One region of the Enterobacter sp. Taxon_2 genome, then DNA from elsewhere that is predicted to be linked to it. Evidence: predicted binding sites of a transcription regulator. Region 1 holds the regulator's gene; each other region holds the start of a gene.
The links. Region 1 encodes CRP, which controls carbon source genes, mostly activating them, when cyclic AMP is high. Its sites were predicted from a motif close to ATGTGANNNNNNTCACAT; they were not measured.
Positions count from the first base shown of each region.

Region 1 (10,089 bases):
GTATGATGGGAGAAGTAGGAAGACAGGTGCACACGGTCGTACGCCTTGCGGGGTTCTTCACAGAACACGGTAATATCGAACTGCTCAGCATCGGCCTTATCGAGAAGATCCTCGATAAAGCGGTGGCCGACCATGCCGTTACCGATGATAGCGAGTCTGACTTTGCTCATTATTGCCTCGATTTCTTTTCTATTATTGCCTACCTTAACGATTCAGCAGAGGCGCTTATTGATGCAAATCAAATACGTCTTCGCCTACTCCTTAGGTGGTATATGACTGATTTGTCAGGATTTTTATAAGTAGTGGAAATCGAAGGCTTTTCGTGTTCGTTGAATTTGTGTACAACTCAGGGGCGGTTTTGCCAGAATCAATACGCCTGAATATCAGCGGCGTTTTTTAGGGGAAAGGTATGTCTACAGCACCGTTATGGCTTGTTCAGAATGTTCGTTTACCAGGTCGGGAAGGGCTGTGGCAGCTCGCCATTGAGAACGGGCGATTTGGTGACATCACCCCGATGGACGACACCCATGCCGAAAGCTACGAAGTCTTAAACGCGCGCGGTGGGCTGGCGATCCCGCCGTTTATTGAGCCGCATATTCACCTCGATACCACCCAGACGGCGGGTGAGCCGAACTGGAACCAGTCCGGCACGCTGTTCGAAGGCATCGAGCGCTGGGCCGAGCGCAAGGCGTTGCTCAGTCATGAGGATGTGAAAGCGCGCGCCTGGAAAACGCTGAAGTGGCAAATTGCCAACGGCATCCAGTTTGTTCGCACCCATGTGGATGTCTCCGACCCGACGCTCACCGCCCTGAAGGCGATGCTGGAGGTGAAGCAGGAGGTGGCGCCGTGGGTAACGCTGCAAATTGTCGCGTTTCCGCAGGAAGGTATTCTCTCTTACCCGAACGGCGCGGCGCTGCTGGAAGAGGCGTTAAAGCTGGGGGCCGACGTGGTGGGGGCGATCCCACACTTCGAGTTCACCCGCGAGTATGGCGTCCAGTCGCTGCATATCGCGTTTGAGCTGGCGAAGAAGTATGACCGTCCGCTGGATATTCACTGCGACGAAATCGACGACGAACAGTCGCGGTTTGTCGAGACGGTGGCCGCGCTGGCGTATGAGGCCGGTATTGGGCCGCGCGTGACGGCCAGCCACACCACCGCCATGCACTCCTACAACGGCGCTTACACCTCGCGGCTCTTCCGCCTGCTGAAAATGTCGGGGATTAACTTCGTCGCTAACCCGCTGGTCAACATCCACCTGCAGGGGCGCTTTGATGATTATCCGAAGCGTCGCGGTATCACCCGGGTGAAAGAACTACAGGAGGCGGGCATTAACGTCTGCTTTGGTCACGACGACGTCTTCGACCCGTGGTACCCGCTCGGTACCGGCAACATGCTGCAGGTGCTGCATATGGGGCTGCACGTCTGTCAGATGATGGGCTATCCGCAAATCGACAGCGGCCTGAATCTCATCACCCACAACAGCGCCCGGACCTTTGGCCTGAGCGATTACGGCATTGAAACGGGAAACCCGGCAAACCTGATTATTCTGCCTGCGGAGAGCGGGTTTGAAGCGGTGCGCTGCCAGGTGCCGGTGCGCTGGTCGATTCGTCAGGGACGGATCATTGCCACCACGCAGCTGGCGCAGACCTGGATCCAGATGGATACCGGAGGAGAAGAGGTAAGTTTCGCCAGAAACAGCCCCTCTGCCTAATGCAAAGGGGCGCAGGGTTTAGTGCGATGCCGCTGCCGCGTTGTGCTGGCGGTGGCGGGTCACAAAGCCCAGGATGAAGCACATGATGAACACCACGGCGTACAGACCGTTCGCGGTATGCAGCGCGGCCAGCGGGCCGCTGTGGGCAACGATCGGGCCCGTCACCACGAAGGTCAGCATGGTGCCGATGGTGCCGCAGGTCAGAACGAAGTTAACCAGCTTCGGCGAGGCCACTTTGGTCTGCAGGGAGCCCAGGGTGATGATCGAGGTATAAATGGCGCTGGAGAAAAAGCCCAGGGTCAGAATGAACCACGGCATATGTTCCGGGGAGCCGTTGATGAACAGGTACATCAGCACGGTCGCCAGGCCTGCCAGCACGGTCAGAATGCGCTGCAGGTCGAAGAAGCGCAGGATGAAGCTAAACGCCCACATGCCGAACATGTAAGACATCCAGAAATCGCTCACCAGTTTACCCGCATCGTTCAGGCTCATGCCCAGACCTTTGGCGTATTCCGGTACCCAGGAGATAAAGCCCAGCTGTCCCAGGATATAGCACAGGGCGGCGATGGAGAGGAACAGCACGCCGATGCCCCACTTCTCTTTCGCGACGGGTTCTGCGGTGGTTTGCGCTTTCTTGCCCAGCACCGGGAACTCGCAGCCGAAGGTCAGAATGAAGATGGCAACGTAGACCAACCCAATGCAGGCATAGACCCAGTACCACTCAATGCTGCGCGCCAGCAGAACGGCCGCGACCATCGGGAAAATCATTCCGGCCATGCTGAAGAAGGAGTCGGTAAACAGCAGGCGCGCGCCGCGCTGGCGGCCTTCATACATATGGGTAATCAGGAACGTACCGATCGACATGGTGATCCCGCTGACCAGACCAAGCACGAACATGGCGGCGGAGAACAGGGCGATGCTGTGGCTCAGCATCAGGCCCGCCACGGCGGCGACCATTAGCACAAAGCCAAAACGCAGCTGGGTTTTCAGCGGCACGATTTCCATCAGCCAGGCATTCAGGAAAATAGAGATCAGGATCCCTGCGTTGAGGAAGGTGAAGGTATTACTCATGCTGGAAACGGGCAGCTGGAAGTAGTCTGCGATATTTCCCATCACCATCCCGGTGACGATCACCAACGCGCCGGTCAGGGCGTAGGAGAAGAAGCTGATCCATGTGAGCTTGATGCGATTGCTGTTAGTCATGTCTGGCCTGTTCAGAAAAAGAAAAGCGCCCAGGGGGCGCTGAGAGCGGGCAGATTTTAGACATTAAAGTGATCTATTCATATCTTTTAAGAGAAATTAGAACTTCATTGCATGTTTTTGTGTGATCCTGATCACACAAAATGGCGCTAAAGCCAACCGTTTGCGTGGTTACAACTGTTTCAATTTCGTAAAATTAGGTAAAAGGCTGGTCTCCGTTCATACTGCTCTTTAGAATCAAGCCATTCGCTTTTTATACTGCGCTTTGTTAAGGAATTCTCATGCTCAAATCAACACTGGCGGCTGTCGCAGCTGTGTTTGCTCTTTCTGCCGTTTCCCCTGCTGCGCTGGCAGCCAAAGGGGACCCTCACGTTCTGCTGACCACCTCCGCCGGGAACATTGAGCTGGAACTGAATAGCCAGAAAGCTCCGGTTTCTGTGAAAAACTTCCTCGACTACGTGAACAGTGGTTTCTATAACAACACCACTTTCCACCGCGTGATCCCAGGCTTTATGGTGCAGGGCGGCGGCTTCAACGAGCAGATGCAGCAGAAGCAGCCGAACCCGCCTATTAAAAACGAAGCGGACAACGGCCTGCTGAACAAGCGCGGCACCATCTCCATGGCGCGTACCGCAGACAAAGATAGCGCGACCAGCCAGTTCTTCCTCAACGTGGCGGATAACGCCTTCCTCGACCACGGTCAGCGTGACTTCGGCTATGCGGTGTTCGGTAAAATCGTGAAAGGGATGGACGTGGCTGACAAGATTTCTCAGGTGCCTACTCACGACGTCGGTCCGTATCAGAATGTGCCGTCAAAACCGGTGGTTATCCTCTCCGCAAAAGTTCTGCCGTAATTCTTCTGAACGCGGGCTCTCCTGCCCGCGTGATGTCGCCCTCCCTGCGAAAGCGCGTTTTGCTGCTTATACTTGTGGCAAACGGACTATTCAGGGAGGCGTTAAGTGAAAAAACTCACCGACAAGCAAAAATCCCGTCTCTGGGAACAGCAGCGTAACGTCAATTTACAGGCCAGTTGTCTCCTTGAAAAAGGTAATGGTCCCTCGGAACCCCACATTGAGACGCTGGAGCTTGGGCCTTCCGCGCCTGGGTTGCCCCATCTGTGCCTTATTCATCGTCATCTGTACCGCAGCGAGATGAAGCGGGCAGGCGAACTCCGTACCGACGATATTTTTAAAGGTGATATTCCGTTCTGCCATTTCGAATACATCGAAAAGATGGGTAACGAGCTGATGGCGGCGCTGGAAAGCGAAAAATATCTTGTGGGTCTTGAGAAAGCGGCGTTTGTTGACCGGGTTAGCCACTATTACTGCGAAATCAACATGCTGCATCCCTTCATGCGCGGCAACGGTATTGCCCAACGCGTGTTCTTCGAGCAATTGGCGCTCCATGCAGGCTACGCGCTGGACTGGCGCGATATCGATCCCGAGCAGTGGGTGGCGGCTAACCGCAGCGGCGCAACGGGTGATTTATCCACGCTAAACGCTATCTTTGCCAAAGTAGTGAGCGAAGCGCGGGAATCTGAGTAGAATAGGGCGGCATTTTTTTCGGGAGCCGCCATGATTCTGCTGATTGATAACTACGATTCCTTCACCTGGAACCTTTACCAGTATTTTTGCGAACTGGGTGCCGAGGTGGTTGTTCGTCGCAACGACGAGATCGATCTCGCCGATATCGAGACGCTGGCTCCACAGAAAATCGTGATTTCTCCGGGGCCGTGTACGCCCTCGGAGTCGGGTATTTCTCTGGATGTGATCCAGCACTATGCCGGCAGGCTGCCGATCCTGGGCGTCTGTCTGGGCCATCAGGCGATTGCCCAGGCGTTTGGTGCCACCATCGTGCGCGCCGCCAAAGTGATGCACGGTAAAACTTCGCCGGTCACCCACACGGGCACCGGAGTGTTCACGGGGCTCAATAATCCGTTAACCGTGACGCGCTACCATTCCCTGGTAATTGACCCGTCGACGCTGCCCGACTGCTTTGAGGTGACGGCCTGGAGCGATACGCAGGAGATCATGGGGATTCGTCACCGTGAATGGGACCTCGAAGGCGTGCAGTTTCATCCGGAAAGCATCCTCAGCGAGCAGGGCCATGCGCTGCTGGCAAATTTCCTCCATCGCTGAATAACTGTTGCCTTGTTGTGATTTTTTATGCATATTTTGTGATTATATTTTCACAATCAATGTGACATAAAATGGATGGGCATGACATGGCAACTGAACAACCAGCAATTACCCGCGCGACATTTGATGAAGTGATCCTGCCGATTTATGCACCGGCTGAGTTTATCCCGGTGAAGGGAAAGGGCAGCCGCGTCTGGGATCAGCAGGGTAAAGAGTATGTGGATTTCGCGGGCGGTATTGCGGTCACGGCGCTGGGTCATTGCCATCCCGCGCTGGTGGAGGCGCTAAAAACCCAGGGCGAAACCCTGTGGCACACCAGCAACGTGTTCACCAACGAACCGGCGCTGCGCCTGGGACGTAAGATCATCGATGCCACCTTCGCCGAGCGCGTGCTGTTTATGAACTCCGGCACCGAAGCCAACGAAACCGCCTTTAAGCTGGCGCGCTACTACGCGACAACGCGTCACAGCCCGTACAAAACCAAAATCATCGCCTTCCACAATGCCTTCCACGGACGCTCCTTCTTTACCGTCTCCGTTGGCGGCCAGCCGAAGTATTCCGACGGGTTTGGCCCGAAACCGGCTGATATCGTCCACGTGCCGTTTAACGATCTGCACGCGGTGAAAGCGGTGATGGACGACCATACCTGCGCGGTAGTCGTTGAGCCGATCCAGGGTGAAGGCGGCGTGACGGCGGCAACCCCGGAATTCCTGAAAGGGCTGCGCGAACTGTGCGACGAACATCAGGCGCTGCTGGTCTTTGATGAAGTGCAGTGCGGAATGGGACGTACCGGCGATCTGTTCGCGTATATGCACTACGGCGTGACGCCGGATATTCTGACCAGTGCTAAAGCGCTCGGCGGCGGTTTCCCGGTGAGTGCGGTACTGACGACGCAGGAGATCGCCTCCGCGTTCCACGTTGGCTCTCACGGTTCTACCTACGGCGGTAACCCGCTGGCGAGCGCCGTGGCGGGTGCCGCGTTCGACATCATCAACACGCCAGAGGTGTTGAACGGCGTCAGCGCGAAGCGCGAGCTGTTCGTAAAACACCTGCAAAAGATTGACGAGCAGTACGATGTGTTCAGCGAGATCCGCGGTATGGGGTTATTGATTGGTGCCGAGCTGAAGCCGCAGTATAAGGGCCGCGCGCGCGACTTCCTGCACGCCGCCGCTCGCGAAGGGGTGATGGTGCTCAACGCCGGGCCGGACGTGATGCGCTTTGCACCGTCGCTGGTGGTGGAAGACAAAGACATTGAAGACGGGTTAACCCGGTTTGCCGCCGCGGTCGCGAAGATCGTAAAAGGTTAATACGCCGTCCGCTTCAACCTGCGGGTTAGCCAAATCCCGTGATGCGGACGCTGACGCCATGCCACCGACGAAATGGTGTGCATGGTGTTCAGATGCCCCAGTACGCGCTGCAAATGCTGCTCCAGGGTGCTCATTGGCCCGTGGGTTAACGTTTCCGGCGCTTCCAGAATGTTCGAATCTCCCGACTCACCCGGCGAGTCATATTCCAGACGCTGCTGACACCGCTGCAACGCAATTTCACACGACTGCAAATAGCGCTGCGCCAGATCCGGCGTCAGCATCGTGTGCTCGCGCGCCAGCGTGGTCATGGCGTTAATGTGCTCGACGATAAACTGGCTGTGCGTCACCCACAGCTTCATGTCTGCCAGATAGTGCGAATTAAAGCCCGGCTCCTGCATTGCCTGGTTGAGTGAGTTGAACAGGGCGTTGTGCGCCTGGTTGACCTTCATGCGCTGATAAGCCAGCGGCGACGGCTGCGGGTCGTCGCTCAGGATCAGGCGAATGGCCTGCTGGTCGGCTTCCAGCGCGTCGTGGGCGTTCTGGCGCAGCAGTCCACTTTGCCACTGCGGCCACAGCCAGACCATGCCGCCAAAAGCAATCAGGCAGCCGATCAGGGTATCAATCAGCCTGGCGACAATAAACTGTTCGCCATTGAGCGTGAGCAGCTGCAGGGTATATACCGCCGTCACCGTAAAGCCCACCATCGCCCAGCCGTAGTTTTTGCGGATAATCAGGTAGCTTACCAGCGTGATCGCCAGCATGCCTGCCAGGGTATAGCCTTCCGGCACGTGGAAGTGCAGCGTCACGCCCGCGATGATCAGCCCGGCCATGGTGCCGCCCGCCCGATGCAGAATACGCACCCGCGTGGCGCCGTAGCCGTTCTGAGTGACAAACAGCACGGTCATTAATATCCAGTAGGGTTTCGGCAGATGCAGCGCCATGCCCATCAGGCTGGCGGTACTGAGCATCACGCTAATTCGTGCGGCGTTGCGCAGGGCGGACGATTTAAGAGAAAGATAGCTTTTGAGCGCGGGCAATAGCGGCAGCCGTTTCTGCTTATCCGCCATCAGGTCGCGGGGATAAAGCGGGCGCTGCGTGCGCAACACGCGGGCGATACGGCTGAAGTGCCAGGCGGCAAACTGGCCGACGGGGTTATCCGGATGCTGACGAGCGATTTTCTCCAGCGCGCCCAGCTGTTTGTCCATGTTAAAGCGCGTCGGGTAGCGGTGATAGAGAATATCATCGGCCAGAACGCGCAGGCGTGCGGACACCGTCTGCGCGTTCCAGCGGATCACCGCTTCGGCGTGGCTGCGCTCGACCAGCTTTTGCACCTCCTGCGGGTGGTGCAGGCTCACGGAGATATGCTCCTGCAGATCCAGCCCGACCTGGAAGGTGCGCAGCAGCCGTTTGTACTCGTGGTTCTTGTTGGCGGCGAGCATATGCAGCTGCTGATAGCACTGGCTTATCAGATCCACCACCTTCTGCTGGCGCGTCAGCAGGGGCGGTAAGGATTTTTCCGGATCGGTATGCTGGGTCAGCAGGGTGTATTTGGCTTCGCAGTAATCCGCAAGCTGCACATAGAGCAGGCTCAGGGATTCACGCAGCGGCTGCTCCCGCCACAGCCAGAACCAGAACCAGTTAAACAGGCCGTACCATAATGTCCCCAGGGCGTAGATCAGCAGCGGCTCCCACACCGGCATATTCCCGGCGAGGCTCAGCGTGAAGATGGCCGCAATCAGCGACGCGGGAAGCAGGCGGGCGTGCAGCGAACTGATTTCCGCCGTGACGCCGAGGGTCATCGCCAGCACGGTCAGGATCAGCGGCAGCGGGATATCACGAGCCAGTAACAGCTGTACGGCGAGGCTACAGCCCGCAAACAGGCAGCCGCCGATAATCAGGCGTTTGAAAAAGCGCTTATGCGGCGTGTCCAGACCGGCGATGTTGCAGCAGGCAGGCACGAGGGAAAACAGCAGACCTTGCTGAAGATGTCCGAGGATCAGGCCTATGGCCACGGGAAGACACAACACCAGCGTTTGTCGCAGTGCGTAGTTAACTTCCGGGTGATAGATCAGCCTGCGCCACATGGAGAGTAGAGACAAAAACGGCGTGACACCTTGCGATGGCACGCCGTTTAAGCGGAATTAACGCGTTCCGTAAACCACGATGGTTTTACCGTGGGCAGAGATCAGGTTTTGATCTTCCAGCATTTTCAGGATACGGCCCACTGTTTCACGGGAGCAACCGACGATCTGACCAATTTCCTGACGGGTAATTTTAATTTGCATGCCGTCCGGGTGGGTCATGGCGTCTGGCTGTTTCGCCAGGTTCAGCAGGGTCTGTGCGATACGGCCAGTCACGTCCAGGAAGGCGAGGTTGCCCACTTTCTCTGAGGTGACCTGCAGACGGCGCGCCATCTGGGAAGAAAGACGCATCAGGATGTCAGGGTTAACCTGAATCAGCTGACGGAACTTCTTGTAAGAAATTTCAGCCACTTCACATGCTGTCTTTGCACGAACCCAGGCGCTACGTTCCTGGCCCTCTTCAAACAGGCCCAGTTCACCGATGAAATCGCCCTGGTTCAGATAAGAAAGGATCATCTCTTTCCCTTCTTCATCTTTGATCAGCACTGCCACCGAGCCTTTAACGATGTAATACAACGTTTCCGCTTTTTCACCCTGGTGAATCAGCGTGCTCTTTGATGGGTACTTATGAATGTGGCAATGAGACAAGAACCATTCGAGAGTCGGGTCTGTTTGCGGTTTGCCAAGCACCATGCGCTGTTATCCTCTGTTATAAGCTGTCACCAGAGTCATCAGATGCATCCGGACTCTGGGGTTGCAATCGAATTCTTACCCATACCCTGGGAAGTCGGCTACCGTAACGTTTCGCAGCCAGTAAAGTTTGATGTCCTCTGCATACATGTGTAACGTCAATGTATTACTGTAGCATCCAGAGTGTTTTAGCATAGCTTTCGCCGCGTGTCTCCTGGTGTCTCGCTTCAGCATGATGCAGGTCGCCTTCCATTGCGAGAAATGTAACGCACGCGTAATCTGTCACCAAAAATGCAACGTTGGAGTTTAAGAATATGCAAGCGCGCGTGAAATGGGTTGAAGGTTTAACGTTCCTGGGCGAGTCCGCGTCAGGACACCAGATTTTGATGGACGGTAACTCCGGCGATAAAGCGCCAAGCCCAATGGAAATGGTGCTGATGGCGGCAGGGGGATGCAGCGCCATTGACGTGGTGTCGATTCTGCAAAAAGGTCGTCATGACGTGACGGATTGTGAGGTTAAACTCACGTCAGAACGTCGCGAAGAGGCGCCACGCTTGTTCACCCATATTAATCTGCACTTTGTGGTCACCGGTAAAGAGTTGAAAGACGCAGCGGTCTCGCGTGCGGTGGACCTGTCTGCGGAGAAGTACTGCTCTGTGGCGTTAATGCTGGAGAAAGCGGTAAAAATCACGCATTCGTATGAAGTGATCGAGGCTTAATCTTTTGGCGGGTGGCGCTTCGCTGACCCGCCCTACTAAAGCATGACCGTAGGCCCGGTAAGCGCAGCGCCACCGGGCAAAACAACTCACGCAATCTGCTTCCCCTCCATCAGTCGCTCCACCAGCGGCGTCATGATGAGCTCCATCGCCAGCCCCATTTTTCCGCCCGGCACGACTAACGTATTCATGTGCGAAATAAACGAGCCCTGCAGCATGGCCAGTAGCCAGGGGTAATCAATGCCT
Region 1 is NZ_CM178024.1:4,421,882-4,431,970, reverse strand. Features, by position in the region: gene nirB (nitrite reductase large subunit NirB) at 1-170, opposite strand, end outside; gene AC4IC4_RS21170 (cytosine deaminase) at 410-1,711, shown strand; gene tsgA (MFS transporter TsgA) at 1,730-2,914, opposite strand; gene ppiA (peptidylprolyl isomerase A) at 3,193-3,765, shown strand; gene AC4IC4_RS21155 (putative adenosine monophosphate-protein transferase Fic) at 3,871-4,455, shown strand; gene pabA (aminodeoxychorismate synthase component 2) at 4,486-5,049, shown strand; gene argD (bifunctional acetylornithine/succinyldiaminopimelate transaminase) at 5,136-6,356, shown strand; gene AC4IC4_RS21140 (YccS/YhfK family putative transporter) at 6,353-8,440, opposite strand; gene crp (cAMP-activated global transcriptional regulator CRP) at 8,498-9,130, opposite strand; gene AC4IC4_RS21130 (OsmC family protein) at 9,442-9,846, shown strand; gene AC4IC4_RS21125 (phosphoribulokinase) at 9,933-10,089, opposite strand, start outside.

Region 2 (10,089 bases), 980 kb from region 1:
TCGCCGTGCAGTGGCAGCAAAAATTTAGCGCGGCAGCGTTGCCTGTTGATGCCATGAACAGCTGGTATCAGGGAATGATGAAGCTTCAGCAACTGAGCCATCGGCTGAGTAGTCTGGATGAGCAAAAAGGAAAATATATCACGGTGAGTGAGCTTAAATCGGTGGTTTTTTCGACTATACAGTCATTTAACCAAACAATACCGGCTGAAGAACAACTCAGACGCCTGTCACAGCATCCAACAGGAGGTGTGCTTCCTGAAGCCGAAAAGACCCAGCTGGAGTTGCGTCTTAAACAGCTGGCAACGCGTTACGCTCAAATAAAACGGGATTCTTCTTCGCAGTGAATTCTGCGGTGGACAGGCGAATGTGTTCAACAACGCGTGGAAGTCAAAGTGTCCCCTGCAGGAATCGAACCTGCAACTAGCCCTTAGGAGGGGCTCGTTATATCCATTTAACTAAGGGGACGAGGCGGCACGAGTATAGCCTTATTTACACTGTGCGTTAAGCGCATCGCCGCCTGACTGCTCAAAGAGTCACCATTCAGGTCGGTTTTTTTGTCGATTTATCATCATTTTCACGTGCCTTAAGCTCGGCTTTGCGTTTGTTCGACATATCGTTACGGATTTGAGCATGGCTTAACAGCGCGAAGATAAACGTTCCGCCGCAGATGTTTCCTGCCAGCGTCGGAAGGGCGAACGGCCAGAAAAAATCGCTCCAGTGAAGTGTACCGTTGAAGACCAGATAGAGGATTTCAACGGTACCGACCACGATATGCGTGGTATCAGCCAGCGCAATCAGCCAGGTCATCAGTATGATCACCACAATTTTGGCGCTCCCCGCTGAAGGAAACATCCAGACCATTGTGGCGATGATCCAGCCGGAGATGATGGCATTCGAGAACATCTCCACCGGGGTGTTTTTCATCACATCCATACCAATTTTCACAAACGCGTCCCGGGTGGGTTCATCAAAGATCGGCATGTATTCAAACGCCCAGGCCGCGATGCCCGTGCCGATGATATTACCCAGCAGGACGACGCTCCACAGACGCATCAATAAACCGAAATTGCCGAGGGTGGGGTTTTGCATTACAGGCAGAACGGCGGTCACCGTGTTTTCGGTAAACAGCTGCTGGCGGGCCATAATGACAATAATAAAGCCGAAGGTATAGCCGAGGTTCTCCAGTAAAAATCCGCCGGGTACACCCTCCAGCTGCACATGAAATATCCCTTTCGCAAGCAGAGATGCGCCCATTGAGAGTCCGGCAGCGATGGCTGACCAGAAGAGGGCCATCGCGTCGCGCTCCATCTCCTTTTCACCGTCCTGGCGGATATGTTCGTGGATGGCCATCGCGCGGGAGGGGAGGCGATCTTCATCAATTTCTATCTTCTCGCCCCGCGCTTTCTCCTCGCTTTCAATTTCAAGTTCCTCACTGTTCTCGCCAATTTTTTCTTCGCCCACGTCTTTCATATTTGCTCCCGGAGGTTGATCTTTTTGTTAAGCGTAGCGGCTTTTATCGGAATGCCTGTGGGGATGCTCTTAAATTGGCGGCAATGGCAACAAAGGTGATACATCTCTTTCAAAAGACATTATAAAATTGCCAGCGAAACGAATTCCAAAAGCCAGGCTATGCTGAGATCAGAGTCACGGTGGTTACTGCCCGTAATTGTGCTCATAGACATCGGTAAACGTGCTGTTACAATCGCTTGCACGTTTACAGACGGAGCGTCAACGGCTCCGTTACGGATGGCAATCAACGATAGCCATACTGAACAGGGAGATATTTATGAAACTTCGGCTGTCGGCGCTTGCGCTGGGCGCGACGATGCTTGTGGGCTGCGCCAGCTCCGGTGAGCAAACGGGACGCTCCGATCCTCTCGAAGGATTTAACCGCTCAATGTATAGCTTCAACTACAACGTGCTGGACCCGTATGTGGTTCGCCCGGTGGCAGTAGCATGGCGCGATTATGTTCCACAGCCCGCGCGTAACGGATTAAGTAACTTTACCAGCAACCTCGAAGAGCCTGCGGTAATGGTGAACTATTTCCTGCAGGGCGATCCGTATCAGGGGATGGTGCACTTTACTCGCTTCTTCCTGAACTCCATTCTGGGGATGGGCGGCTTTATTGATGTCGCAGGTATGGCGAACCCGAAACTGCAGCGTGAACAGCCGCACCGTTTTGGTAGTACGCTGGGGCATTATGGCGTTGGTTACGGCCCTTACGTTCATCTGCCGTTCTATGGCAGCTTCACCGTGCGTGATGACGGCGGCGATATGGTCGATACGCTGTATCCGGTTCTGTCGTGGCTGACCTGGCCGCTTTCTGTGGGTAAATGGACGGTGGAAGGGATTGAAACCCGTGCGCAACTGCTCGACTCTGATGGTCTGCTGCGCCAGTCTTCTGACCCGTACATTATGGTGCGTGAAGCGTACTTCCAGAATCATGACTTTATCGCCAACGGCGGTAAGCTGAAGCCGGAAGAGAATCCAAACGCGAAGGCTATCGAAAACGAACTAAAAGATATCGATTCACAGTAAATAAAAAAGGTGAGCAATGCTCACCTTTTTTGATTCCAGTACGATTAGAACGCGTAGTTGAAGTTCGTACCGAACAGCCAGGCTTTACCTTCAGAGGTAAACTCGTAAGGGCCTTCCTGGAACGTCACTTTCTGACCGTGCATATAAGAAACGCCCGCATCGATGGATGCATTCTCGTTGAACGCATATGTCGCGCCTGCACTTAACCAGAAGCGGTCCTGATCCGGAATCGAAATGGAACGCTTGTCTGCCGGAACCGGGCTGTCGTCAAATGCGATACCGGAGCGGAAAGTCCAGTTTTTATCGTAGTAGTAGGTGGTACCCAGCGCAATACGATAGGCGTCGTGGAAGCTTTCGTCCTTATAGAACAGCGTTTGACCATTGGTTCCGGTCGCTTTAAGCTCCTGGAACTGGCTCCAGCTGGTATAGGCCAGGCTATAGTGAATAGCCCATTGTGGTGCAACGCGGTTGTAACCGGACACTTCCCACATTTCTGGCAAATGCAGCGACAGTGAACCTGGAACGGTCTGGTTTGACGTTCCCCAAGGAATGGTGGTACCTGCACCTGGAACCAGGTTGTTCACAGGCTTCAGGATGCCGCTCTTGTAATCGCCGTCGAAGTCAATTTTCACTTCGGAACGATAGGTCAGACCCCAGCGGTTGTTTTTATCCAGTTCGTACAGGATACCGGCGTTCCAGCCATAGCCCCACTCATCACCTTCAAGGCTGGCAATTTTATTGCTGTTTTTTGGCAGGCGAGCAGTCTGTTCCCCGGAATAACGTTCGATTTTGGCATCGGCGTAGACGGCATCAAAGCCCAGGCCAAAACTCCAGTTATCGTTCAGGCGATACGCACCGCTCAGGTTGAGGTTCAGCGTGGTAAGGTCTGTTTTACCGCCGTATTCACCTGCCGGGTAGTTGTTATTGAACTCGGTAGCAAGGCCGTAGTTAGACGTTACGGATGCACCCCAGCCAAACTGTTCATTGATAGGCGCAACGAAGTGCAGGTTAGGGATCCATGCTGTTGGGGCAATATTGTCCGCTTTAAGACTCGCACCCGTATAAGGTGACTTACCGGAAATGTTTACATCAGGATCGATATAAACCGCACCGGCAGAGAAGGTCGGACGATCAAACATCATGATCAATGCAGGGTTACGACTCGCGTTACCTGCATCATCAGCAATAGCGCCTTCCCCGGAATATGCACGGCCAAGGCCAGAGGAAGAAAATTCGTTTAACTGAAAGCCCGCTGACCATGCGGAAGTGGAGACGAGTGCCACTGCGACTGCCAGCGCAGTCTTGTTGAACAGGGTTTTCTGGCTCATGACCATAACCTCATTGAGTTATTTTTATTCAATAATTGTTACATACCGTAACAGGAGCGCGAAGTGTAGGGTCTGAGGTATGACAGACAAATCAGACCAGTGGCCAGAGTATAGGTCTGACCAGCCGGAATGTTGCAAGTTTGTTTATTAATATTTTCAAACATGTTTCGTGAAACGAGATCTGGTTGGCAAAATTGTGACCATCGAGACTCACCCAAAAGGGTGGTTTTTGTTTTAGATCATTTTTTAGTGTGATATTGGTCACTTATCCGATTTTGCGCCATTAACGGCTGGAGAGAGCCCGCGCCGGGGCGTAAAATAGCAGCATCGTGTTTATCTCGCGCGCTGCGCGAATACAGAGGAAATTGAGCTATGAGTAAATGCAGTGCTGATGAAACCCCGGTTTGCTGCTGTATGGATGTTGGGACCATCATGGACAACACCGATTGCACCGCCTCTTACAGCCGCGTATTCACCAACCGTGCCGAAGCGGAAGAGACCCTGACTGCGCTGAGCAAGCGTGCGCGTGACGTTGAATCCGATCCTTGTGAAATCAAGTCTACCTTTACCGAAGTGGAAGGTGGCGTGAAGCTGGACATCGACTTTGTCTTCGCCTGCGAAGCAGAAACGCTGATTTTCCAGCTGGGTCTGCGTTAATTTCTGCGGCCTGATGCCCTCACCCCGACCCTCTCCCACGGGAGAGGGCGCAAACATTAAAAACGGTAACCTACGGGTTACCGTTTTGCTTTTACCTTGCGCACCCGGCAACATACCGCACAAATGCCCCTGCCATGCAGGGGCATTTTCTTTTTCTTCTCTGTGTTTTAGCTCGCACTTTTTCGTTTCCCCGATTGGCTGAATGTAAAAAAATGGTTAAGACTATTATCAGGTCAGACCACTTTGAGTTTGCAAAAATTTTTTACAGGGGAGTGTTATGAGTCAGGCATTACCGCTTATTACCCGTCAGGGCGATCGCATTGCCATAGTCAGTGGATTGCGCACGCCATTTGCGCGTCAGGCAACGGCGTTTCATGGTATACCGGCCGTCGATCTGGGAAAAATGGTCGTAGGCGAGATGCTGGCTCGCAGCGAAATCCCGCCTGAGGTCATCGAACAGCTGGTCTTCGGACAGGTCGTGCAGATGCCTGAAGCCCCCAATATTGCACGTGAAATTGTTCTCGGCACGGGAATGAATGTGCATACCGATGCCTACAGCGTCAGCCGCGCCTGCGCGACCAGTTTCCAGGCCGTGGCGAACGTCGCCGAAAGCCTGATGGCGGGGACTATCCGCGCGGGTATCGCGGGCGGGGCGGACTCCTCTTCGGTACTGCCGATTGGGGTCAGTAAAAAGCTGGCGCGTATCCTGGTCGATGCTAACAAAGCCCGTACGACGGGTCAGAAACTCAAACTCTTCTCGCGTTTACGTCTGCGCGATCTGATGCCCGTGCCACCTGCCGTAGCGGAATATTCCACCGGTCTGCGCATGGGCGATACCGCCGAGCAGATGGCGAAAACCTACGGCATTACCCGTGAACAGCAGGATGCGCTGGCGCATCGCTCGCATCAGCTTGCGGCAAAAGCCTGGTCGGAAGGCAAGCTGACCGACGAGGTCATGACTGCCTATATTCCCCCCTACCGGGAACCGCTCGCGGAAGATAACAATATTCGCGGCACCTCGACGCTGGCGGATTACGCCAAACTGCGCCCGGCGTTTGACCGCAAGCACGGCACGGTGACGGCGGCGAACAGTACGCCGCTGACGGACGGGGCCGCCGCCGTGATCCTGATGACCGAATCCCGTGCGAAGGAGCTGGGCATTACTCCCCTCGGCTATTTACGCAGCTATGCCTTCACCGCCATTGATGTCTGGCAGGACATGTTGTTAGGTCCGGCGTGGTCCACGCCGCTGGCGCTGGAGCGTGCGGGGCTAACGCTGGCTGATTTAACCCTGATTGATATGCACGAAGCATTTGCCGCGCAAACCCTGGCCAACGTCCAGCTGCTGGCAAGCGAGCGTTTCGCACGCGATGTGCTGGGCCGCGCCCATGCTACAGGTGAAGTGGATCAGAGCAAATTCAACGTGCTGGGCGGCTCTATCGCTTATGGTCATCCGTTTGCTGCCACCGGCGCGCGAATGATCACGCAAACATTACATGAACTCCGTCGCCGTGGCGGCGGGTTTGGCCTTGTTACCGCCTGTGCGGCGGGCGGCCTTGGCGCAGCAATGGTTCTGGAGGCTGAATAATGGATATGCCATCTGCATTTAATCTGACGGTTCGCCTCGATAACGTGGCCGTTATCACTATTGATGTGCCGGATGAAAAGATGAATACCCTGAAGGCCGAATTTGGTGTTCAGGTGCGCGCGATGCTAAAGCAGATCCGCGAGAACAAAGCCATTCGCGGCCTGGTGTTTATCTCTGCCAAGCCGGATAACTTTATCGCCGGGGCCGATATCAACATGATCGCCCGGGCGCAAAGCGCGCTGGAAGCCGAAGAGCTGGCGCGTCAGGGCCAGCAGGTCATGGCGGAGATAAACGGCCTGCCGATCCCGGTTATCGCCGCGATCCACGGTGCCTGTCTGGGCGGTGGGCTGGAGCTTGCGCTGGCGTGCCACAGCCGTATATGTACCGACGATCCGAAAACCATTCTGGGTCTGCCGGAAGTGCAGCTGGGCTTGCTGCCAGGCTCCGGCGGAACGCAACGACTGCCGCGCCTGGTGGGCGTCAGCACGGCTCTGGAGATGATCTTAACCGGTAAACAGCTGCGCGCCCGTCAGGCGCTGAAGGCCGGTCTGGTCGATGACGTCGTGCCGCAGTCCATTTTGCTGGAGGCCGCCGTTGAGCTGGCGCTGAAAGGGCGTCAGGCAAGACGTCCTCTGCCGGTACGCGAGCGCGTGCTGGCCGGCCCGCTGGGCAGAACGCTCCTGTTCAACATGGTGGGCAAAAAGACCGAACAAAAGACCAAAGGCAATTATCCGGCGGCAAAGCGGATCCTCGACGTGATCGAAACCGGGCTGTCGCAGGGCAGCAGTAGCGGCTATGCCGCGGAGGCCAAAGCCTTTGGCGAACTGGCGATGACGCCGCAGTCACAGGCGCTGCGCAGCATCTTCTTCGCCAGCACGGACGTGAAAAAAGACCCGGGCAGCGAGGCATCGCCTGCGCCGCTGCGTGCCATTGGCGTACTGGGTGGAGGACTCATGGGCGGCGGTATCGCTTTTGTTACCGCCAGCAAGGGCAAATTGCCTGTACGCATCAAAGACATCAATCCTAAGGGGATCAACCACGCGCTGCAGTACAGCTGGCAGAACCTTGATCAAAAGGTCAAGCGCCGCCATATCAAGGCAAGCGAGCGTGATAAAACCCTGGCGATGATCTCCGGCACAACGGATTACAGCGGTTTTGCGCACCGCGATCTGGTGATTGAAGCCGTGTTTGAGGATCTTGCGCTTAAGCAGCAGATGGTGGCAGACGTTGAACAGCATTGCGCCGCGCATACCATTTTTGCCTCCAATACGTCGTCATTACCGATTGGCGATATCGCGGCGAAAGCCACGCGTCCGGAGCAGGTGATCGGGCTGCACTTCTTTAGTCCGGTGGAAAAAATGCCGCTGGTGGAAGTTATTCCACACGCAACCACCAGTCCGCAAACTATCGCCACGGTAGTCAAGCTGGCGAAGAAGCAGGGTAAAACGCCGATCGTGGTTGCAGATAAAGCCGGCTTCTACGTCAACCGCATTCTGGCGCCCTACATTAATGAAGCCATGCGGCTGCTGACGGAAGGCGAGAAGATCGAACATGTCGACGAGGCGCTGGTAAAGTTTGGTTTCCCCGTTGGCCCAATCCAACTTTTGGATGAGGTGGGAATAGACACCGGCACTAAAATTATACCTGTACTGGAGGCGGCTTATGGCGATCGTTTTAGCCCGCCTGCAAACATTGTTTCTGCAATTTTGAAGGACGATCGCAAAGGCAGAAAAAATGAACGCGGTTTCTATCTTTACGGCGCGAAAGGGCGTAAAAGCAAGAAACAGGTCGACCCTTCGGTTTATGGGCTTATTTCGACCACCGGTCAGGGAAAACTGTCCGCCGTTCAGTGCGCTGAACGCTGCGTGATGATGATGCTCAATGAAGCGGCGCGCTGCTTTGGTGAACAGGTGATCAAGAGCGCGCGCGATGGCGACATCGGCGCGGTATTTGGCATTGGTTTCCCGCCGTTCCTTGGCGGCCCGTTCCGTTACATGGATATGCTCGGCGCGGGTGAAGTGGTTGCTATCCTGCAACGTCTGGCTTCGCAATATGGTCCACGGTTTACACCGTGTGACGAATTATTGCAGATGGCGGAACGGGGCCAGACATTTTGGCCTGCAAGGGAAACTGTCCTCGTAAGCTGAGGTCAAAGAAGGGTAAATCCTGAAGTGAATGAACCTGTTCTGGCGATTTTGTAAACAGAGATTGACTATACTTACGGCATTGAGGTAAAAAACAGCGTTTCATTCACCGAATGGATCAGGCACAATGCCCGACCATCGGGTTTTCTACCTCGCAGCATTTATCGCGGGTAGTTAACGCCGGTGATTCTGGTTAACAAAAGCGGTGCAATATGCAAGTTTTTATCATGCGTCACGGCGACGCGGCACTCGATGCCGCCAGTGACTCAGTACGTCCTTTGACCGTCTGTGGCTGCGACGAATCTCGTCTGATGGCGAACTGGCTTAACGGTCAAAAAGTGGACATCGAACGCGTTCTGGTGAGTCCGTTCCTGCGTGCAGAACAGACGCTGGACGTGGTAGGGGAGTGTATGAACCTGCCATCCAGTGTGGATGTTCTCCCTGAACTCACCCCGTGTGGTGATGTCGGCCTTGTCAGCGCCTATCTTCAGGCGCTGTGCAATGAAGGTGTCTCTTCCGCGCTGGTCATTTCCCACCTGCCACTGGTTGGCTATCTGGTATCTGAGCTGTGCCCGGGCGAGACCCCGCCGATGTTCACGACATCCGCCATTGCCAATGTTTCTCTCGACGAAACGGGCAAAGGTGTCTTCAACTGGCAAATGAGTCCGTGCAATCTGAAGATGGCAAAAGCCATCTGACGTGACGTGCGATATGGCGGGGTGCAATGTGCTTCCCGCCATTCTGTCAGGGCAACTCTGGCGGCTGCCACTCTTCCACTTCAATCAACACCAGCAACGCGGCATCTCCGCCGTACTCTTTTGGTGCCTGATGAAACGCCATCACGTGTGGATGCTGAGCCAGCCACAGCGGCGTCTGTTGCTTGAGGATATGTTTACCGTGGCCATGCATCACGCAGGCGCAGAAAACATGTTCACGACGACAGGCTGCAATCAATGCCCCCAGCTCCTGTTTCGCCTGCATCTGCGTTAAACCGTGCAGATCAAGAAACAGCTCCGGCGAATAATCTCCGCGACGTAACTTTTTCAGCTCAAAATGGCTGACGTCTTCGCGTACGTATTTCACCGCACCCTGAGTATTGAGCAGTGGCTGAAATTCATCTGAAAAATAGTGGCTGTTATCCGCCTGCTCCTGCAGCAGACGTTTGACCGGTACTTCGCTGATTTTTTTACGCTGCGGGCAATGGACAATCGTGTCCTGCGTGATTTTACGCGTCCCGGTCATTAGCTGCCGGAAGAGCGCCTGCTCCTCCTCGCTGAGCGATGTTTTCTTTTTCATTCGTCATTCTCATCTCGTATTTCCGACAGTGTACCCGACTAAACGCATTTTTTAACCTCAAGCGCGACGCGTCATTGCTGATTTATCGCCGTCTTCATGGCAAACTAGCCGCCGAAAATTATGCGAGCATGCCCTGGAGGAAAGAGTGGATAAAATTTTTGTCGATGAAGCAGTAAACGAGCTGCATACCATACAGGACATGTTGCGCTGGTCGGTTAGCCGCTTCAGCGCCGCCAATATCTGGTACGGACACGGTACCGACAACCCGTGGGATGAAGCCGTGCAGCTGGTGTTGCCGTCCCTCTACCTGCCGCTGGATATCCCGGAAGACATGCGCACCGCGCGCCTGACCTCCAGCGAAAAACACCGCATCGTTGAGCGCGTGATCCGCCGCGTGAACGAACGTATTCCGGTCGCCTATCTGACCAACAAAGCCTGGTTCTGCGGCCACGAGTTCTATGTCGATGAACGCGTGCTGGTGCCGCGCTCGCCGATTGGTGAGCTGATCAACAACCACTTTGAAGGTCTGATCGGCCA
Region 2 is NZ_CM178024.1:3,441,546-3,451,634, reverse strand. Features, by position in the region: gene AC4IC4_RS16370 (VasL domain-containing protein) at 1-344, shown strand, start outside; tRNA gene AC4IC4_RS16365 (tRNA-Arg) at 394-465, opposite strand; gene AC4IC4_RS16360 (formate/nitrite transporter family protein) at 541-1,470, opposite strand; gene mlaA (phospholipid-binding lipoprotein MlaA) at 1,787-2,539, shown strand; gene fadL (long-chain fatty acid transporter FadL) at 2,584-3,867, opposite strand; gene AC4IC4_RS16345 (YfcZ/YiiS family protein) at 4,240-4,524, shown strand; gene fadI (acetyl-CoA C-acyltransferase FadI) at 4,802-6,112, shown strand; gene fadJ (fatty acid oxidation complex subunit alpha FadJ) at 6,112-8,259, shown strand; gene sixA (phosphohistidine phosphatase SixA) at 8,469-8,954, shown strand; gene smrB (endonuclease SmrB) at 9,001-9,552, opposite strand; gene prmB (50S ribosomal protein L3 N(5)-glutamine methyltransferase) at 9,698-10,089, shown strand, end outside.
Region 2: AC4IC4_RS16345 (YfcZ/YiiS family protein) is a predicted target of CRP. The motif match lies at 4,117-4,134, and genes of this name have one in related genera.

Region 3 (10,089 bases), 2.3 Mb from region 1:
ATCCTGGTCACGGATATGCTGCATGGCAAAATTATCGAACATCGATTGCAGATGTTCATACTCCCGCCACAGGGTCTGGTGTGCACGGCGGGTGATTTCGATATAGCTGTAGTAACGCACCACCGGCAGAATTTTCTTCGCCAGGATTTCGTGACACAGCGGTGAGTCGTCGGCCCAGTTATCGCCGTCCGACGCCTGCGCGGCATAAATATTCCACTGCGACGGGTCGTAACGCTCTTTCACCACTTCATCCATCAGCTTCAGGGCGCTTGAGACGATGGTCCCGCCGGTCTCCTGCGAGTAGAAGAACTCATGCTCATCCACCTCTTTCGCCTGAGTGTGGTGGCGGATATAGACCACCTCCACGTTCTTATAGGTTCTGCTCAGGAACAGATAGAGCAGAATATAAAAACGCTTCGCCATATCTTTGGTGGCCTGGTCCATCGAACCGGACACGTCCATCAGACAGAACATCACCGCCTGGCTGGAGGGCTCAGGGCGTTTTTCGTAGTTCTTGTAGCGCAGGTCGAAGGTGTCGATAAACGGTACCCGTTCGATCTTCGCCCTCAGCTCTGCAATCTCTTTACGCAGGCGCTCCTCTTCCAGCAGTTGCGCCGGTTCCGTGTTTTCCACCACCTTCAGGCTGCTCTCCAGCTCGCGCAGTTCGCGACGTTTGCCTGCCGTCATGGCCGTGCGTCGCGCCAGCGAATTCTGCAACGAACGCACGACGCTGATATTGGCGGGCACGCCGTTGGCGGTATAGCCCGCGCGATGGGTTTTATATTCATTAAGTTGACGATGCTGATTCTTTTTCAGATTCGGCAGCGCCAGGTCTTCAAACAGTAGGTCGAGATATTCATCTTTCGAAATCTGGAAGACAAATTCGTCCTGGCCTTCACCGTCCTGGCTGGCCTGTCCCTGACCGCTTCCTGAACCACCGCCGCCGCCGCCCTGAGGGCGCTCAATTCTGTCGTTCTGAACGAAGTGGTCATTACCTGGGTGTACGCGATGGCGCAGGCCGCCTCGCCCCTGATGAAACATCGGTTCGCTGATGTCATCGGTGGGGATGGAGACAGATTCGCCGCTGTCGACGTCGGTCACCGAGCGTTTGTTGATGGCCTCGGAGATAGACTGTTTAATTTGCGCTTTATAACGACGCAAGAAGCGCTGGCGGTTCACCGTGCTCTTGTTTTTGCCGTTAAGACGCCGGTCAATAAACCAGGTCATATACCCCCCGTACTGCATTTGCCAACTTGCATTTTGTAGGCCCGGCAGGCGCTAACCGCCGCCGGGCACTTGTTTTAAGACGATTTACGCACGCGCAGGTACCATTCGCAGAGCAGGCGGACCTGTTTGCGGGTGTAGCCTTTTTCCATCATACGGTCGACAAAATCGTCGTGTTTTTTCTGTTCATCGGTTGAGGTTTTAGCGTTAAACGAGATCACCGGCAGCAGCTCTTCGGTATTGGAGAACATTTTCTTCTCAATAACCGTGCGCAGTTTCTCGTAGCTGGTCCAGTTCGGATTGCGCCCGTTGTTATGCGCTCTGGCGCGCAGGACGAAGTTCACAATCTCGTTACGGAAGTCTTTCGGGTTGCTGATCCCGGCAGGCTTCTCGATTTTTTCCAGCTCCGCGTTCAGGGATTCACGGTCAAACAGCTGGCCGGTATCCGGGTCGCGGTACTCCTGATCCTGGATCCAGAAGTCAGCGTAGGTGACATAACGGTCAAAAATGTTCTGCCCGTACTCTGAATAGGATTCCAGGTAGGCCGTCTGGATCTCTTTGCCAATGAACTCGGCGTATTTCGGGATCAGGTAACCTTTGAGGAACTCAAGGTAGCGTTCAGCCTGCTCCTGCGGGAACTGCTCGCGCTCGATTTGCTGTTCCAGCACGTAGAACAGATGAACCGGGTTGGCCGCCACTTCCGCATGGTCGAAGTTAAAGACGCGGGAGAGGATCTTAAACGCGAAACGCGTGGACAGACCGTTCATCCCCTCATCAACCCCGGCATAGTCGCGGTATTCCTGATACGACTTCGCTTTCGGGTCGGTATCTTTCAGGCTTTCACCGTCATAGACGCGCATTTTCGAATAGATGCTGGAGTTTTCCGGCTCTTTCAGACGCGAAAGGATGGAGAAGCGTGACAGCGTTTCCAGCGTGCCGGGCGCGCAGGGGGCATGCACCAGCTCACTGTGGTTAAGCAGTTTCTCGTAAATTTTGATCTCTTCGGAGATCCGCAGGCAATAAGGCACCTTGACGATGTACACGCGGTCAAGGAAGGCCTCATTGTTTTTGTTATTACGGAAGGTCACCCATTCAGATTCGTTCGAGTGGGCGAGAATAATCCCGTTAAACGGCAGGGCGGAGATACCTTCCGTCCCGTTGTAGTTGCCTTCCTGAGTCGCCGTCAGCAGCGGATGCAGCACCTTGATTGGCGCTTTAAACATCTCGACGAACTCCATAATCCCCTGGTTCGCGCGGCACAGCGCGCCCGAGTAACCGTAGGCATCCGGATCGTTTTGCGCGAAGTTTTCCAGCTTACGGATGTCGACTTTACCCACCAGCGCCGAGATGTCCTGGTTGTTCTCATCGCCAGGTTCCGTTTTGGCGATGGCGATCTGTTCAAGGATAGACGGCCAGACTTTCACCACGCGGAATTTGGTGATATCGCCACCAAACTCGTGCAGGCGTTTTGCCGCCCACGGCGACATGATGGTGCCGAGATAGCGACGCGGGATGCCATACTCTTTGTCCAGAATCTGCGCATCTTCCTGCGGATTGAACAGGCACAGCGGATGGTCGTTCACCGGGCTGCGTTCACCGTTGGCGCTCAGCACATAGATAGGCACGCGCTGCATCAGCGACTTCAGGCGTTCCGCCAGCGAGGATTTACCGCCGCCCACGGGGCCGAGTAAATAGAGGATCTGTTTCTTCTCTTCCAGACCCTGAGCGGCATGCTTCAGATAGGAGACAATCTGTTCGATGGCATCTTCCATACCATAGAACTCTTCAAACGCCGGGTATCGGGCGACCACCCGATTCGAAAAGAGACGGGAAAGCCGAGGCTCCAGGGCAGTGTCAACCATGTTTGGCTCACCAATAGCCATCAATAGCCGTTCTGCCGCATTGGCATAGGCACTGCGATCTTGCCGACAGATGGTAAGAAACTCCTGCAGTGTGAACTCTTCGTCCTTGGCAGCTTCATAGCGCTGGCGATAGTGATCGAATATATTCATGGCATGCCGTCCTTTCGTTTTTTAGCACAGGATAAGAGCCGTTCGTATGAGTAGTGGAGGCTCCCGGAAGAGAATCTCTCGCACCTCACTGCCAAAGCAGCAACCTGTGTGCCAGGTCAGACGCTAAGAACCGCAGGTGTTCAGGAAAACTCTTCTTAAATTAAAGCGTAGATGGCATTTGCAAAACTTGCATGCCCAGAAAATCTACTTTCAATGACATATCAATAACTCATCCAAAAATTTCCACTGTCGTTATAAGACAAATGCACGTTTTTCATTCAGTGGTCATATAAATGAAAGCAGGCTGTCATCTGATAAGTTAAAAATAATGGGTTAATCAGACTGATTAGCAGGCAAAAAATTTTGGGATGTACGGGAATGGCGGTTACACTTCATCCGCTGATTATTTGACTACAGGAAAGAATGGATTGTGACCAAACTCAAACTTCTGGCATTAGGCATCCTTGCCGCGACCGCAGTGAACACCGCACAGGCGGAAAGTCAGTGGACGGTTGGCGCGGGTGTTGGCGTCATTAACAGCCCGTACAAACAGTATGACCGTGACGTTTATCCTGTTCCCGTTATCACCTATGAAGGCGATAACGTCTGGTTCCGCGGGCTCGGCGGCGGCTACTATCTCTGGAACGATACGGCCGATAAGCTCTCCATCATGGCCTACTATGATCCGACGCACTTCAAGCCGGGTGACAGCGACAGCCACGCGCTTCGCCAGCTCGACAAGCGCAAAAGCTCGATGATGGCCGGGCTCTCATACGTGCATAACACCCAGTATGGTTTCCTGCGTACGGCCCTGGCAGGCGATACGCTCGATAACAGCAACGGCTTTATCTGGGATCTGGCGTGGCTGTACCGTTATACCAACGGTGGTCTGACCCTGACGCCGGGTATTGGTGTGCAGTACAACAGCGAGAACTACAACGACTACTACTATGGCGTGTCTAAAAACGAGTCCCGCCGCAGTGGTCTGAAGAGCTACAGCGCAGATGACGGCTGGGATCCGTACCTGGAGCTGACCGCGAGCTATAACTTCCTCGGCGACTGGAGCGTGTACGGTACCGGCCGCTATGAGCGTCTGAGCGACGAAGTGAAGGATAGCCCGATGGTCGACAAATCCTGGGCAGGTATTTTCTCTGTCGGCGTGAGCTACAAGTTCTGATTGCGCACCAATATCGTGCAATTGATGCATTAAAACGGGGCGCGTGCGCCCCGTTTGCTTTAATGTGGTGCAGCAAAATTATCGCTTAACAATGCGGATCGTCTGCCCTAAACGAGACGGTTTTTCGTCGCTCGCTTTTTGCGGGGTGCTCACGCAGGCGGTTTCCACGCAGACAAACGTTTTATACCCTTCATCCGTCATGTCGGCCATGCTGACGGACAGCGCCGGGCCCGGGTTCCAGCCCACCACGTCGCTGTGATGATGATGGACCACTTCAATGCCGCGGTTCAGCGCGCCGTCGTGGATCACGCTGCACGCTTCCGGGTGCAGGTAGACGCGGTCGGTACGGTCAGGGAACGTCTGTACACCGTCGCTCAGTTTACCTTCTTTGGCGTTATCCACTTTGTCGATAAAGGTATCGCCAAGGCCGCTCACCTTCACTGCGCCGATATCACCCACGTTGAAGTAGGTGTGCAGGGCTGCGGTGGTTTCAAACTCACCGTGGGCTTCCAGTTCGATTTCACAGGTTTTACCCAGCTTAAAGCGGGCATACAGGGTGAAATCGTGCGGCCACAGGGCGCGGGTTTCATCATTAGCCTGCAGCTCAAAGGTCAGCACGGCGCCGTTGTCATCTTCGTTGTGCGCTTTCAGGGTCCACTGCTGGTTACGGGCAAAACCGTGAGACGGTAAACCCTGCTGGGCGGACGGGCCGAACCATGGCCAGCAGATCGGTACGCCGCCGCGAATCGCCGCCCCTTTTTTGAAAGAGGTCGCATCGCTCAGCCACAATCCCTCTGCTTCACCTTCGGGTTTCCAGGAGAGCAGGTGGGCGCCGTTCAGCGCCACGGAGGCTTTAACGCGCGGATGGTCAACGACGATAACGTCGGCACCGTCAATCTGACGGCGGGAGAGCACAGGGGTAAGCTGTTCGACTACCGGAAGTGCAAAAATTTTATTAATCATTAAGCAATCCTCTGTCTTATAAATAAAAAAAGGCGACCGAAGTCGCCTTTTTGGATCAAGCACTCATCTCAACTTATTTGGAGATGTGAGCGATCAGGTCCAGTACTTTGTTAGAGTAGCCAGTTTCGTTGTCGTACCAGGATACCAGTTTAACGAAGTTGTCGTTCAGTGCGATACCCGCTTTAGCATCGAACACGGAAGTGCACACTTCGCCGTTGAAATCGGTAGATACAACGTCGTCTTCGGTGTAGCCCAGAACGCCTTTCATTGCGCCTTCGGAAGCAGCTTTGATTGCTTTCTTAATTTCTTCATAAGAAGCAGCTTTTTCCAGACGAACGGTCAGGTCAACAACGGATACGTTAGGAGTTGGAACGCGGAACGCCATACCAGTCAGTTTGCCATTCAGTTCTGGCAGTACTTTACCTACAGCTTTAGCAGCACCGGTAGAGGATGGGATGATGTTCTGAGCCGCGCCACGGCCGCCGCGCCAGTCTTTGTGAGACGGGCCATCAACGGTTTTCTGAGTAGCGGTGGTTGCGTGAACGGTAGTCATCAGACCTTCGATGATGCCGAAGTTGTCGTTGATAACTTTAGCCAGCGGTGCCAGGCAGTTGGTGGTGCAGGATGCGTTAGACACGATATCCTGGCCAGCGTAAGTTTCGAAGTTTGCACCACGAACGAACATTGGGGTGTTGTCTTTGGAAGGACCAGTCAGAACAACTTTCTTCGCACCCGCAGTGATGTGTTTACGTGCAGTTTCGTCGGTCAGGAAGATACCGGTTGCTTCAGCAACAACGTCAACACCGATTTCGTTCCATTTCAGGTTAGCTGGGTCTTTTTCAGCAGTAACGCGGATGGTTTTGCCATTAACAACCAGGTGGCCGTCTTTCACTTCAACGGTGCCGTCGAAACGACCGTGAGTTGAGTCGTACTTCAGCATGTACGCCATGTATTCAGCGTCCAGGAGATCGTTGATACCAACGATTTCGATGTCAGAACGTTTCTGAGCAGCACGGAAAACAATACGGCCGATACGGCCAAAACCGTTGATACCTACTTTGATAGTCATATATTCCACCAGCTATTTGTTAGTGAATAAAAGGTTGCCTGTAAAATTACAAAAACCTTACGCAGCGTCAAGCGGAATCGTGTCAATCATTGCGACAAATCAATCCTGTGACTAACGTTTGTGCGACTGACTCGCCTCACTTTCCCTTTGAGCTTGCACCCATATGGGGGCTGCGCCGGGATTTTAAAGGCCTCGCAGGATAAAAATGTGAGCATGATCACAATTGCCTGACCGCCTTTTCGCGACACATAAGTTTAGATCAAAAGTGCACGCAAGGGTGTTAATGTTTTGTTAGAATCCGGGTTAAAAGATGTCTGTTTCTACAGCGAGATGTAAGCATATGTCGAACCAACGTAACCCTGAAGATTTGAAAAAAAACCTCACAGAAATGCAGTTTTACGTGACGCAGAATCACGGGACGGAACCGCCGTTCACCGGGCGTTTACTGCACAACAAGCGGGACGGCGTCTACCACTGCCTGGTCTGTGATGCGCCGCTGTTTAATTCACAAACGAAATTTGATTCTGGCTGCGGCTGGCCGAGCTTTTACGAGCCGGTGAGCGATGAGGCCATCCGCTACCTGACCGACTCGTCACACGGCATGGTGCGCACGGAAATTCGCTGCGGCAACTGCGATGCGCACCTTGGGCACGTCTTCCCGGATGGCCCTCAGCCCACGGGCGAGCGTTTCTGCGTGAATTCAGCCTCAATGAGCTTCACCGATGATGAGAATGGCGACCAGATTAAGGGTTGAAGAAACGATTCAGCAAATTATTCCTTTGAAAGGGCGGGATTGTGAATATTGATGACATGATTAGCGGTATGACGCCGGAGATTTATCAGCGTCTGGTGACCGCCGTAGAGCTGGGAAAATGGCCCGATGGCGTCGCGCTGACCCCGGAGCAAAAAGAGAACAGCCTGCAGCTGGTGATGCTGTGGCAGGCGCGCAATAACACCGACGCGCAGCACATGACTATCGACACCCAGGGCCAGATGGTGATGAAGAGCAAGCGTGAGCTGAAAGAAGACTTCGGCATCACGCCGAAGCCGATTGCGACGATGAAAATGCAATAACGGTGCGGGTTGATGCCCTCATCCAACCCTCTCCCACGGGGAGAGGGCTTGATTGTCTTACTACTTATGCGGGATCCCGAGCGACTCCGCCAGCTGTTTCGCTAACTGATTGTTGTCATCAGCCCCGTACTCCCAGAACATCGCTCCGGCGAGCCCTTTCTCTTTGATGTAGTCCGCTTTGATCGCCACGGATCGCGGGTTCTCATAAGAAATCGCAAACAGCGCGCTGCCATCGGCACCTTTCACCGAGAGCCACGGCACCTTTGCCTGGTCGTCCCAGTGTTCAGTAAAGCGTTTCTGCGGATCGTTCAGCAGCTTTTTGACGATATCGTTGTACTTCACGTAGGTATCTTTGGTCAGGTCATAGCCGAGTGACTTGAATAACCCAATCTCCTGCGGCCCGAAGTAGGGCTGGGTAACCGGATTTTTTTGCGCATCCGGTTTGGTCCAGTCGATCCCCGGCTCTACGGCGCGTTTCGGCACGCGGCCATAGAAACCAATCCCGAGATTCATCTGCTGCGGCTTCAGTCCGGCGGCCAGATAGTTGTTCACCACAAAGTCCACGCTGTATTTGTCCGCGGCGGCCACCGTCGGCCAGGTGCTGGAGTCATACAGGTTGGCGTTAAAATACTGCGTACCGTACGCCATGTCGTAGGTCATCAGGTTGATGTAGTCGAGCAGGGGGGCGATAGCTTTGACATCCACCCAGCTTTTCGGACTTTCCGCATTCGCGCCTACCGCAATGGTGACCAGCTTTTTATGCCCGAACGCGTCGCGCATCTCCTTCAGCAGGGCGGTAAAATTATCCCGGTCGGCAGGTGTGCTGGCCACCAGCCCCCAGGCGCCGTTGACCGGATACTCCCAGTCGAGGTCGATCCCGTCCAGACCATATTTGTCGACAATCTCCTGCGCGGAGCGGATGAACACCGCGCGACTCTCTTGGGTTGCCGCTGCGCCTGAGAAGCCACGCGCGCCCCAGCCGCCGATGGAGAGCAGGACCTTAAGATTTGGGTTTTGCTTACGCAGAGTGGGGATTAAGGCCAGATCGGACGCCACTTTTGGCGATAGCCAGATCTGATGCAGCTTAGCCGGATCTTTCAGCGCGGCGTTGGTTTCGTCTTTTTCGTCGTTATAGACCAGACCAAACGAGTAGTTCAGGTGGGTGATCTGGCGAACGTCCAGTTTGTTGATATCGCCACCCGGTCCGGCGGTGACATCGCCACCTCCGTTAAAGTAGCCCACGGACATCATGGAACTGGCGGAGGCAACTGACGCGCAAAGCAAGGGTAATGCTGCCAGCAAGGGCAAACGTTTCATACAAGTTCCTCTTTGACTTAATAAAATTAACCACGCCACGGAAAAGGCGTGGCGAAAAAACAGCCTAAAGAGAATAGCATTGCCGCTTCGCTGAGGATGCGAGGGAGTTCACTTTATGGGGGATCGGAGAGGGGGATTGCCGGGTGGCGGCTGCGCCTTACCCGGCCTACGGGGAAAGGTAGGCCGGGTAAGCGTCAGCGCCACCCGGCTTAAAAAGCTTACGCCTGCGTCTCCAGCCAGTCTTCGAGCGTATACAGCGTCGCGCCTTCCGCAGCCATATCCATAAACGCCTGAGCGCTGTCCTGCGGGTGAATGTTCACCCCGCGGCAGCCGTCGGTGATGACGCTGACGGTATAACCTAACTGGAGCGCATCCAGCACGGTGAACTTCACGCAGTAGTCCGTTGCCAGCCCCAGCACGATCAGCTTCGTGATTTCGTGATGACGTAACCACGCGTCCAGCGCCGTTTTCTGGCGATGCCCGTTATCAAAAAACGCGCTATAACTGTCGATAGCCGGGTTTTCACCTTTATGGAACACCGCGTCGATGGCTTTCTGATTCAGGAGCGGATGCAGCGCCGCGCCTTCCGTCTGCTGTACGCAGTGATCCGGCCAGAAGGTTTGCGCCAGCCCGTCGAGCTCTCCCTGAGTGAAAGGCTCGACGTTATGCTGGCTGGCAAAGCTGCCGTGGTTCGCCGGGTGCCAGTCCTGGCTTGCGACAACCGCTTCGCTGCGGGCTTTGCACCAGTCTATCAGCGTGTTGGCCACGTCAACGGTGCTGTCACCTTCAGCGACGGCCAGCGCACCGCCCGCGCAGAAATCATTTTGCAAATCGACCAGGAGCAGGGCGCGTTGCTTCATGAGACCTCCTTATTCGTCAGGCGTCAGTTCGCCGCGCAGGTTTTGCATCATCGCGCTGCGAATGGACTGAATGTCCAGATCCTGACTCAGTAAATAGTGAAGTTTAGTCAGCGTTGCCTCAACGGTCATATCGAAACCGCTGATCACCCCCGCATGCGCCAGCGCGTTGCCGGTGGCATAGCCGCCCATATTCACTTTACCGGACATACACTGGGTCAGGTTCACCACCACAATTCCACGCTCGCTGGCTTCCTGAAGCTCTTTCAGGAATTCACCGTTCTGCGGCGCATTGCCCACGCCGTAGGAGCGCAGGATCAGCGCCTTCACTGGCTGGCGCAGGAAGTTACGCACCACGTCCGCAGAGATACCCGGATAGATGGTGACCACGCCAAT
Region 3 is NZ_CM178024.1:1,917,969-1,928,057, forward strand. Features, by position in the region: gene AC4IC4_RS09035 (YeaH/YhbH family protein) at 1-1,227, opposite strand, end outside; gene yeaG (protein kinase YeaG) at 1,302-3,236, opposite strand; gene AC4IC4_RS09045 (MipA/OmpV family protein) at 3,667-4,413, shown strand; gene AC4IC4_RS09050 (D-hexose-6-phosphate mutarotase) at 4,492-5,376, opposite strand; gene gapA (glyceraldehyde-3-phosphate dehydrogenase) at 5,450-6,445, opposite strand; gene msrB (peptide-methionine (R)-S-oxide reductase MsrB) at 6,786-7,199, shown strand; gene AC4IC4_RS09065 (YeaC family protein) at 7,256-7,519, shown strand; gene chiD (chitinase ChiD) at 7,580-8,836, opposite strand; gene pncA (bifunctional nicotinamidase/pyrazinamidase) at 9,055-9,696, opposite strand; gene ansA (asparaginase) at 9,706-10,089, opposite strand, start outside.
Region 3: msrB (peptide-methionine (R)-S-oxide reductase MsrB) is a predicted target of CRP. The motif match lies at 6,651-6,668, and genes of this name have one in related genera.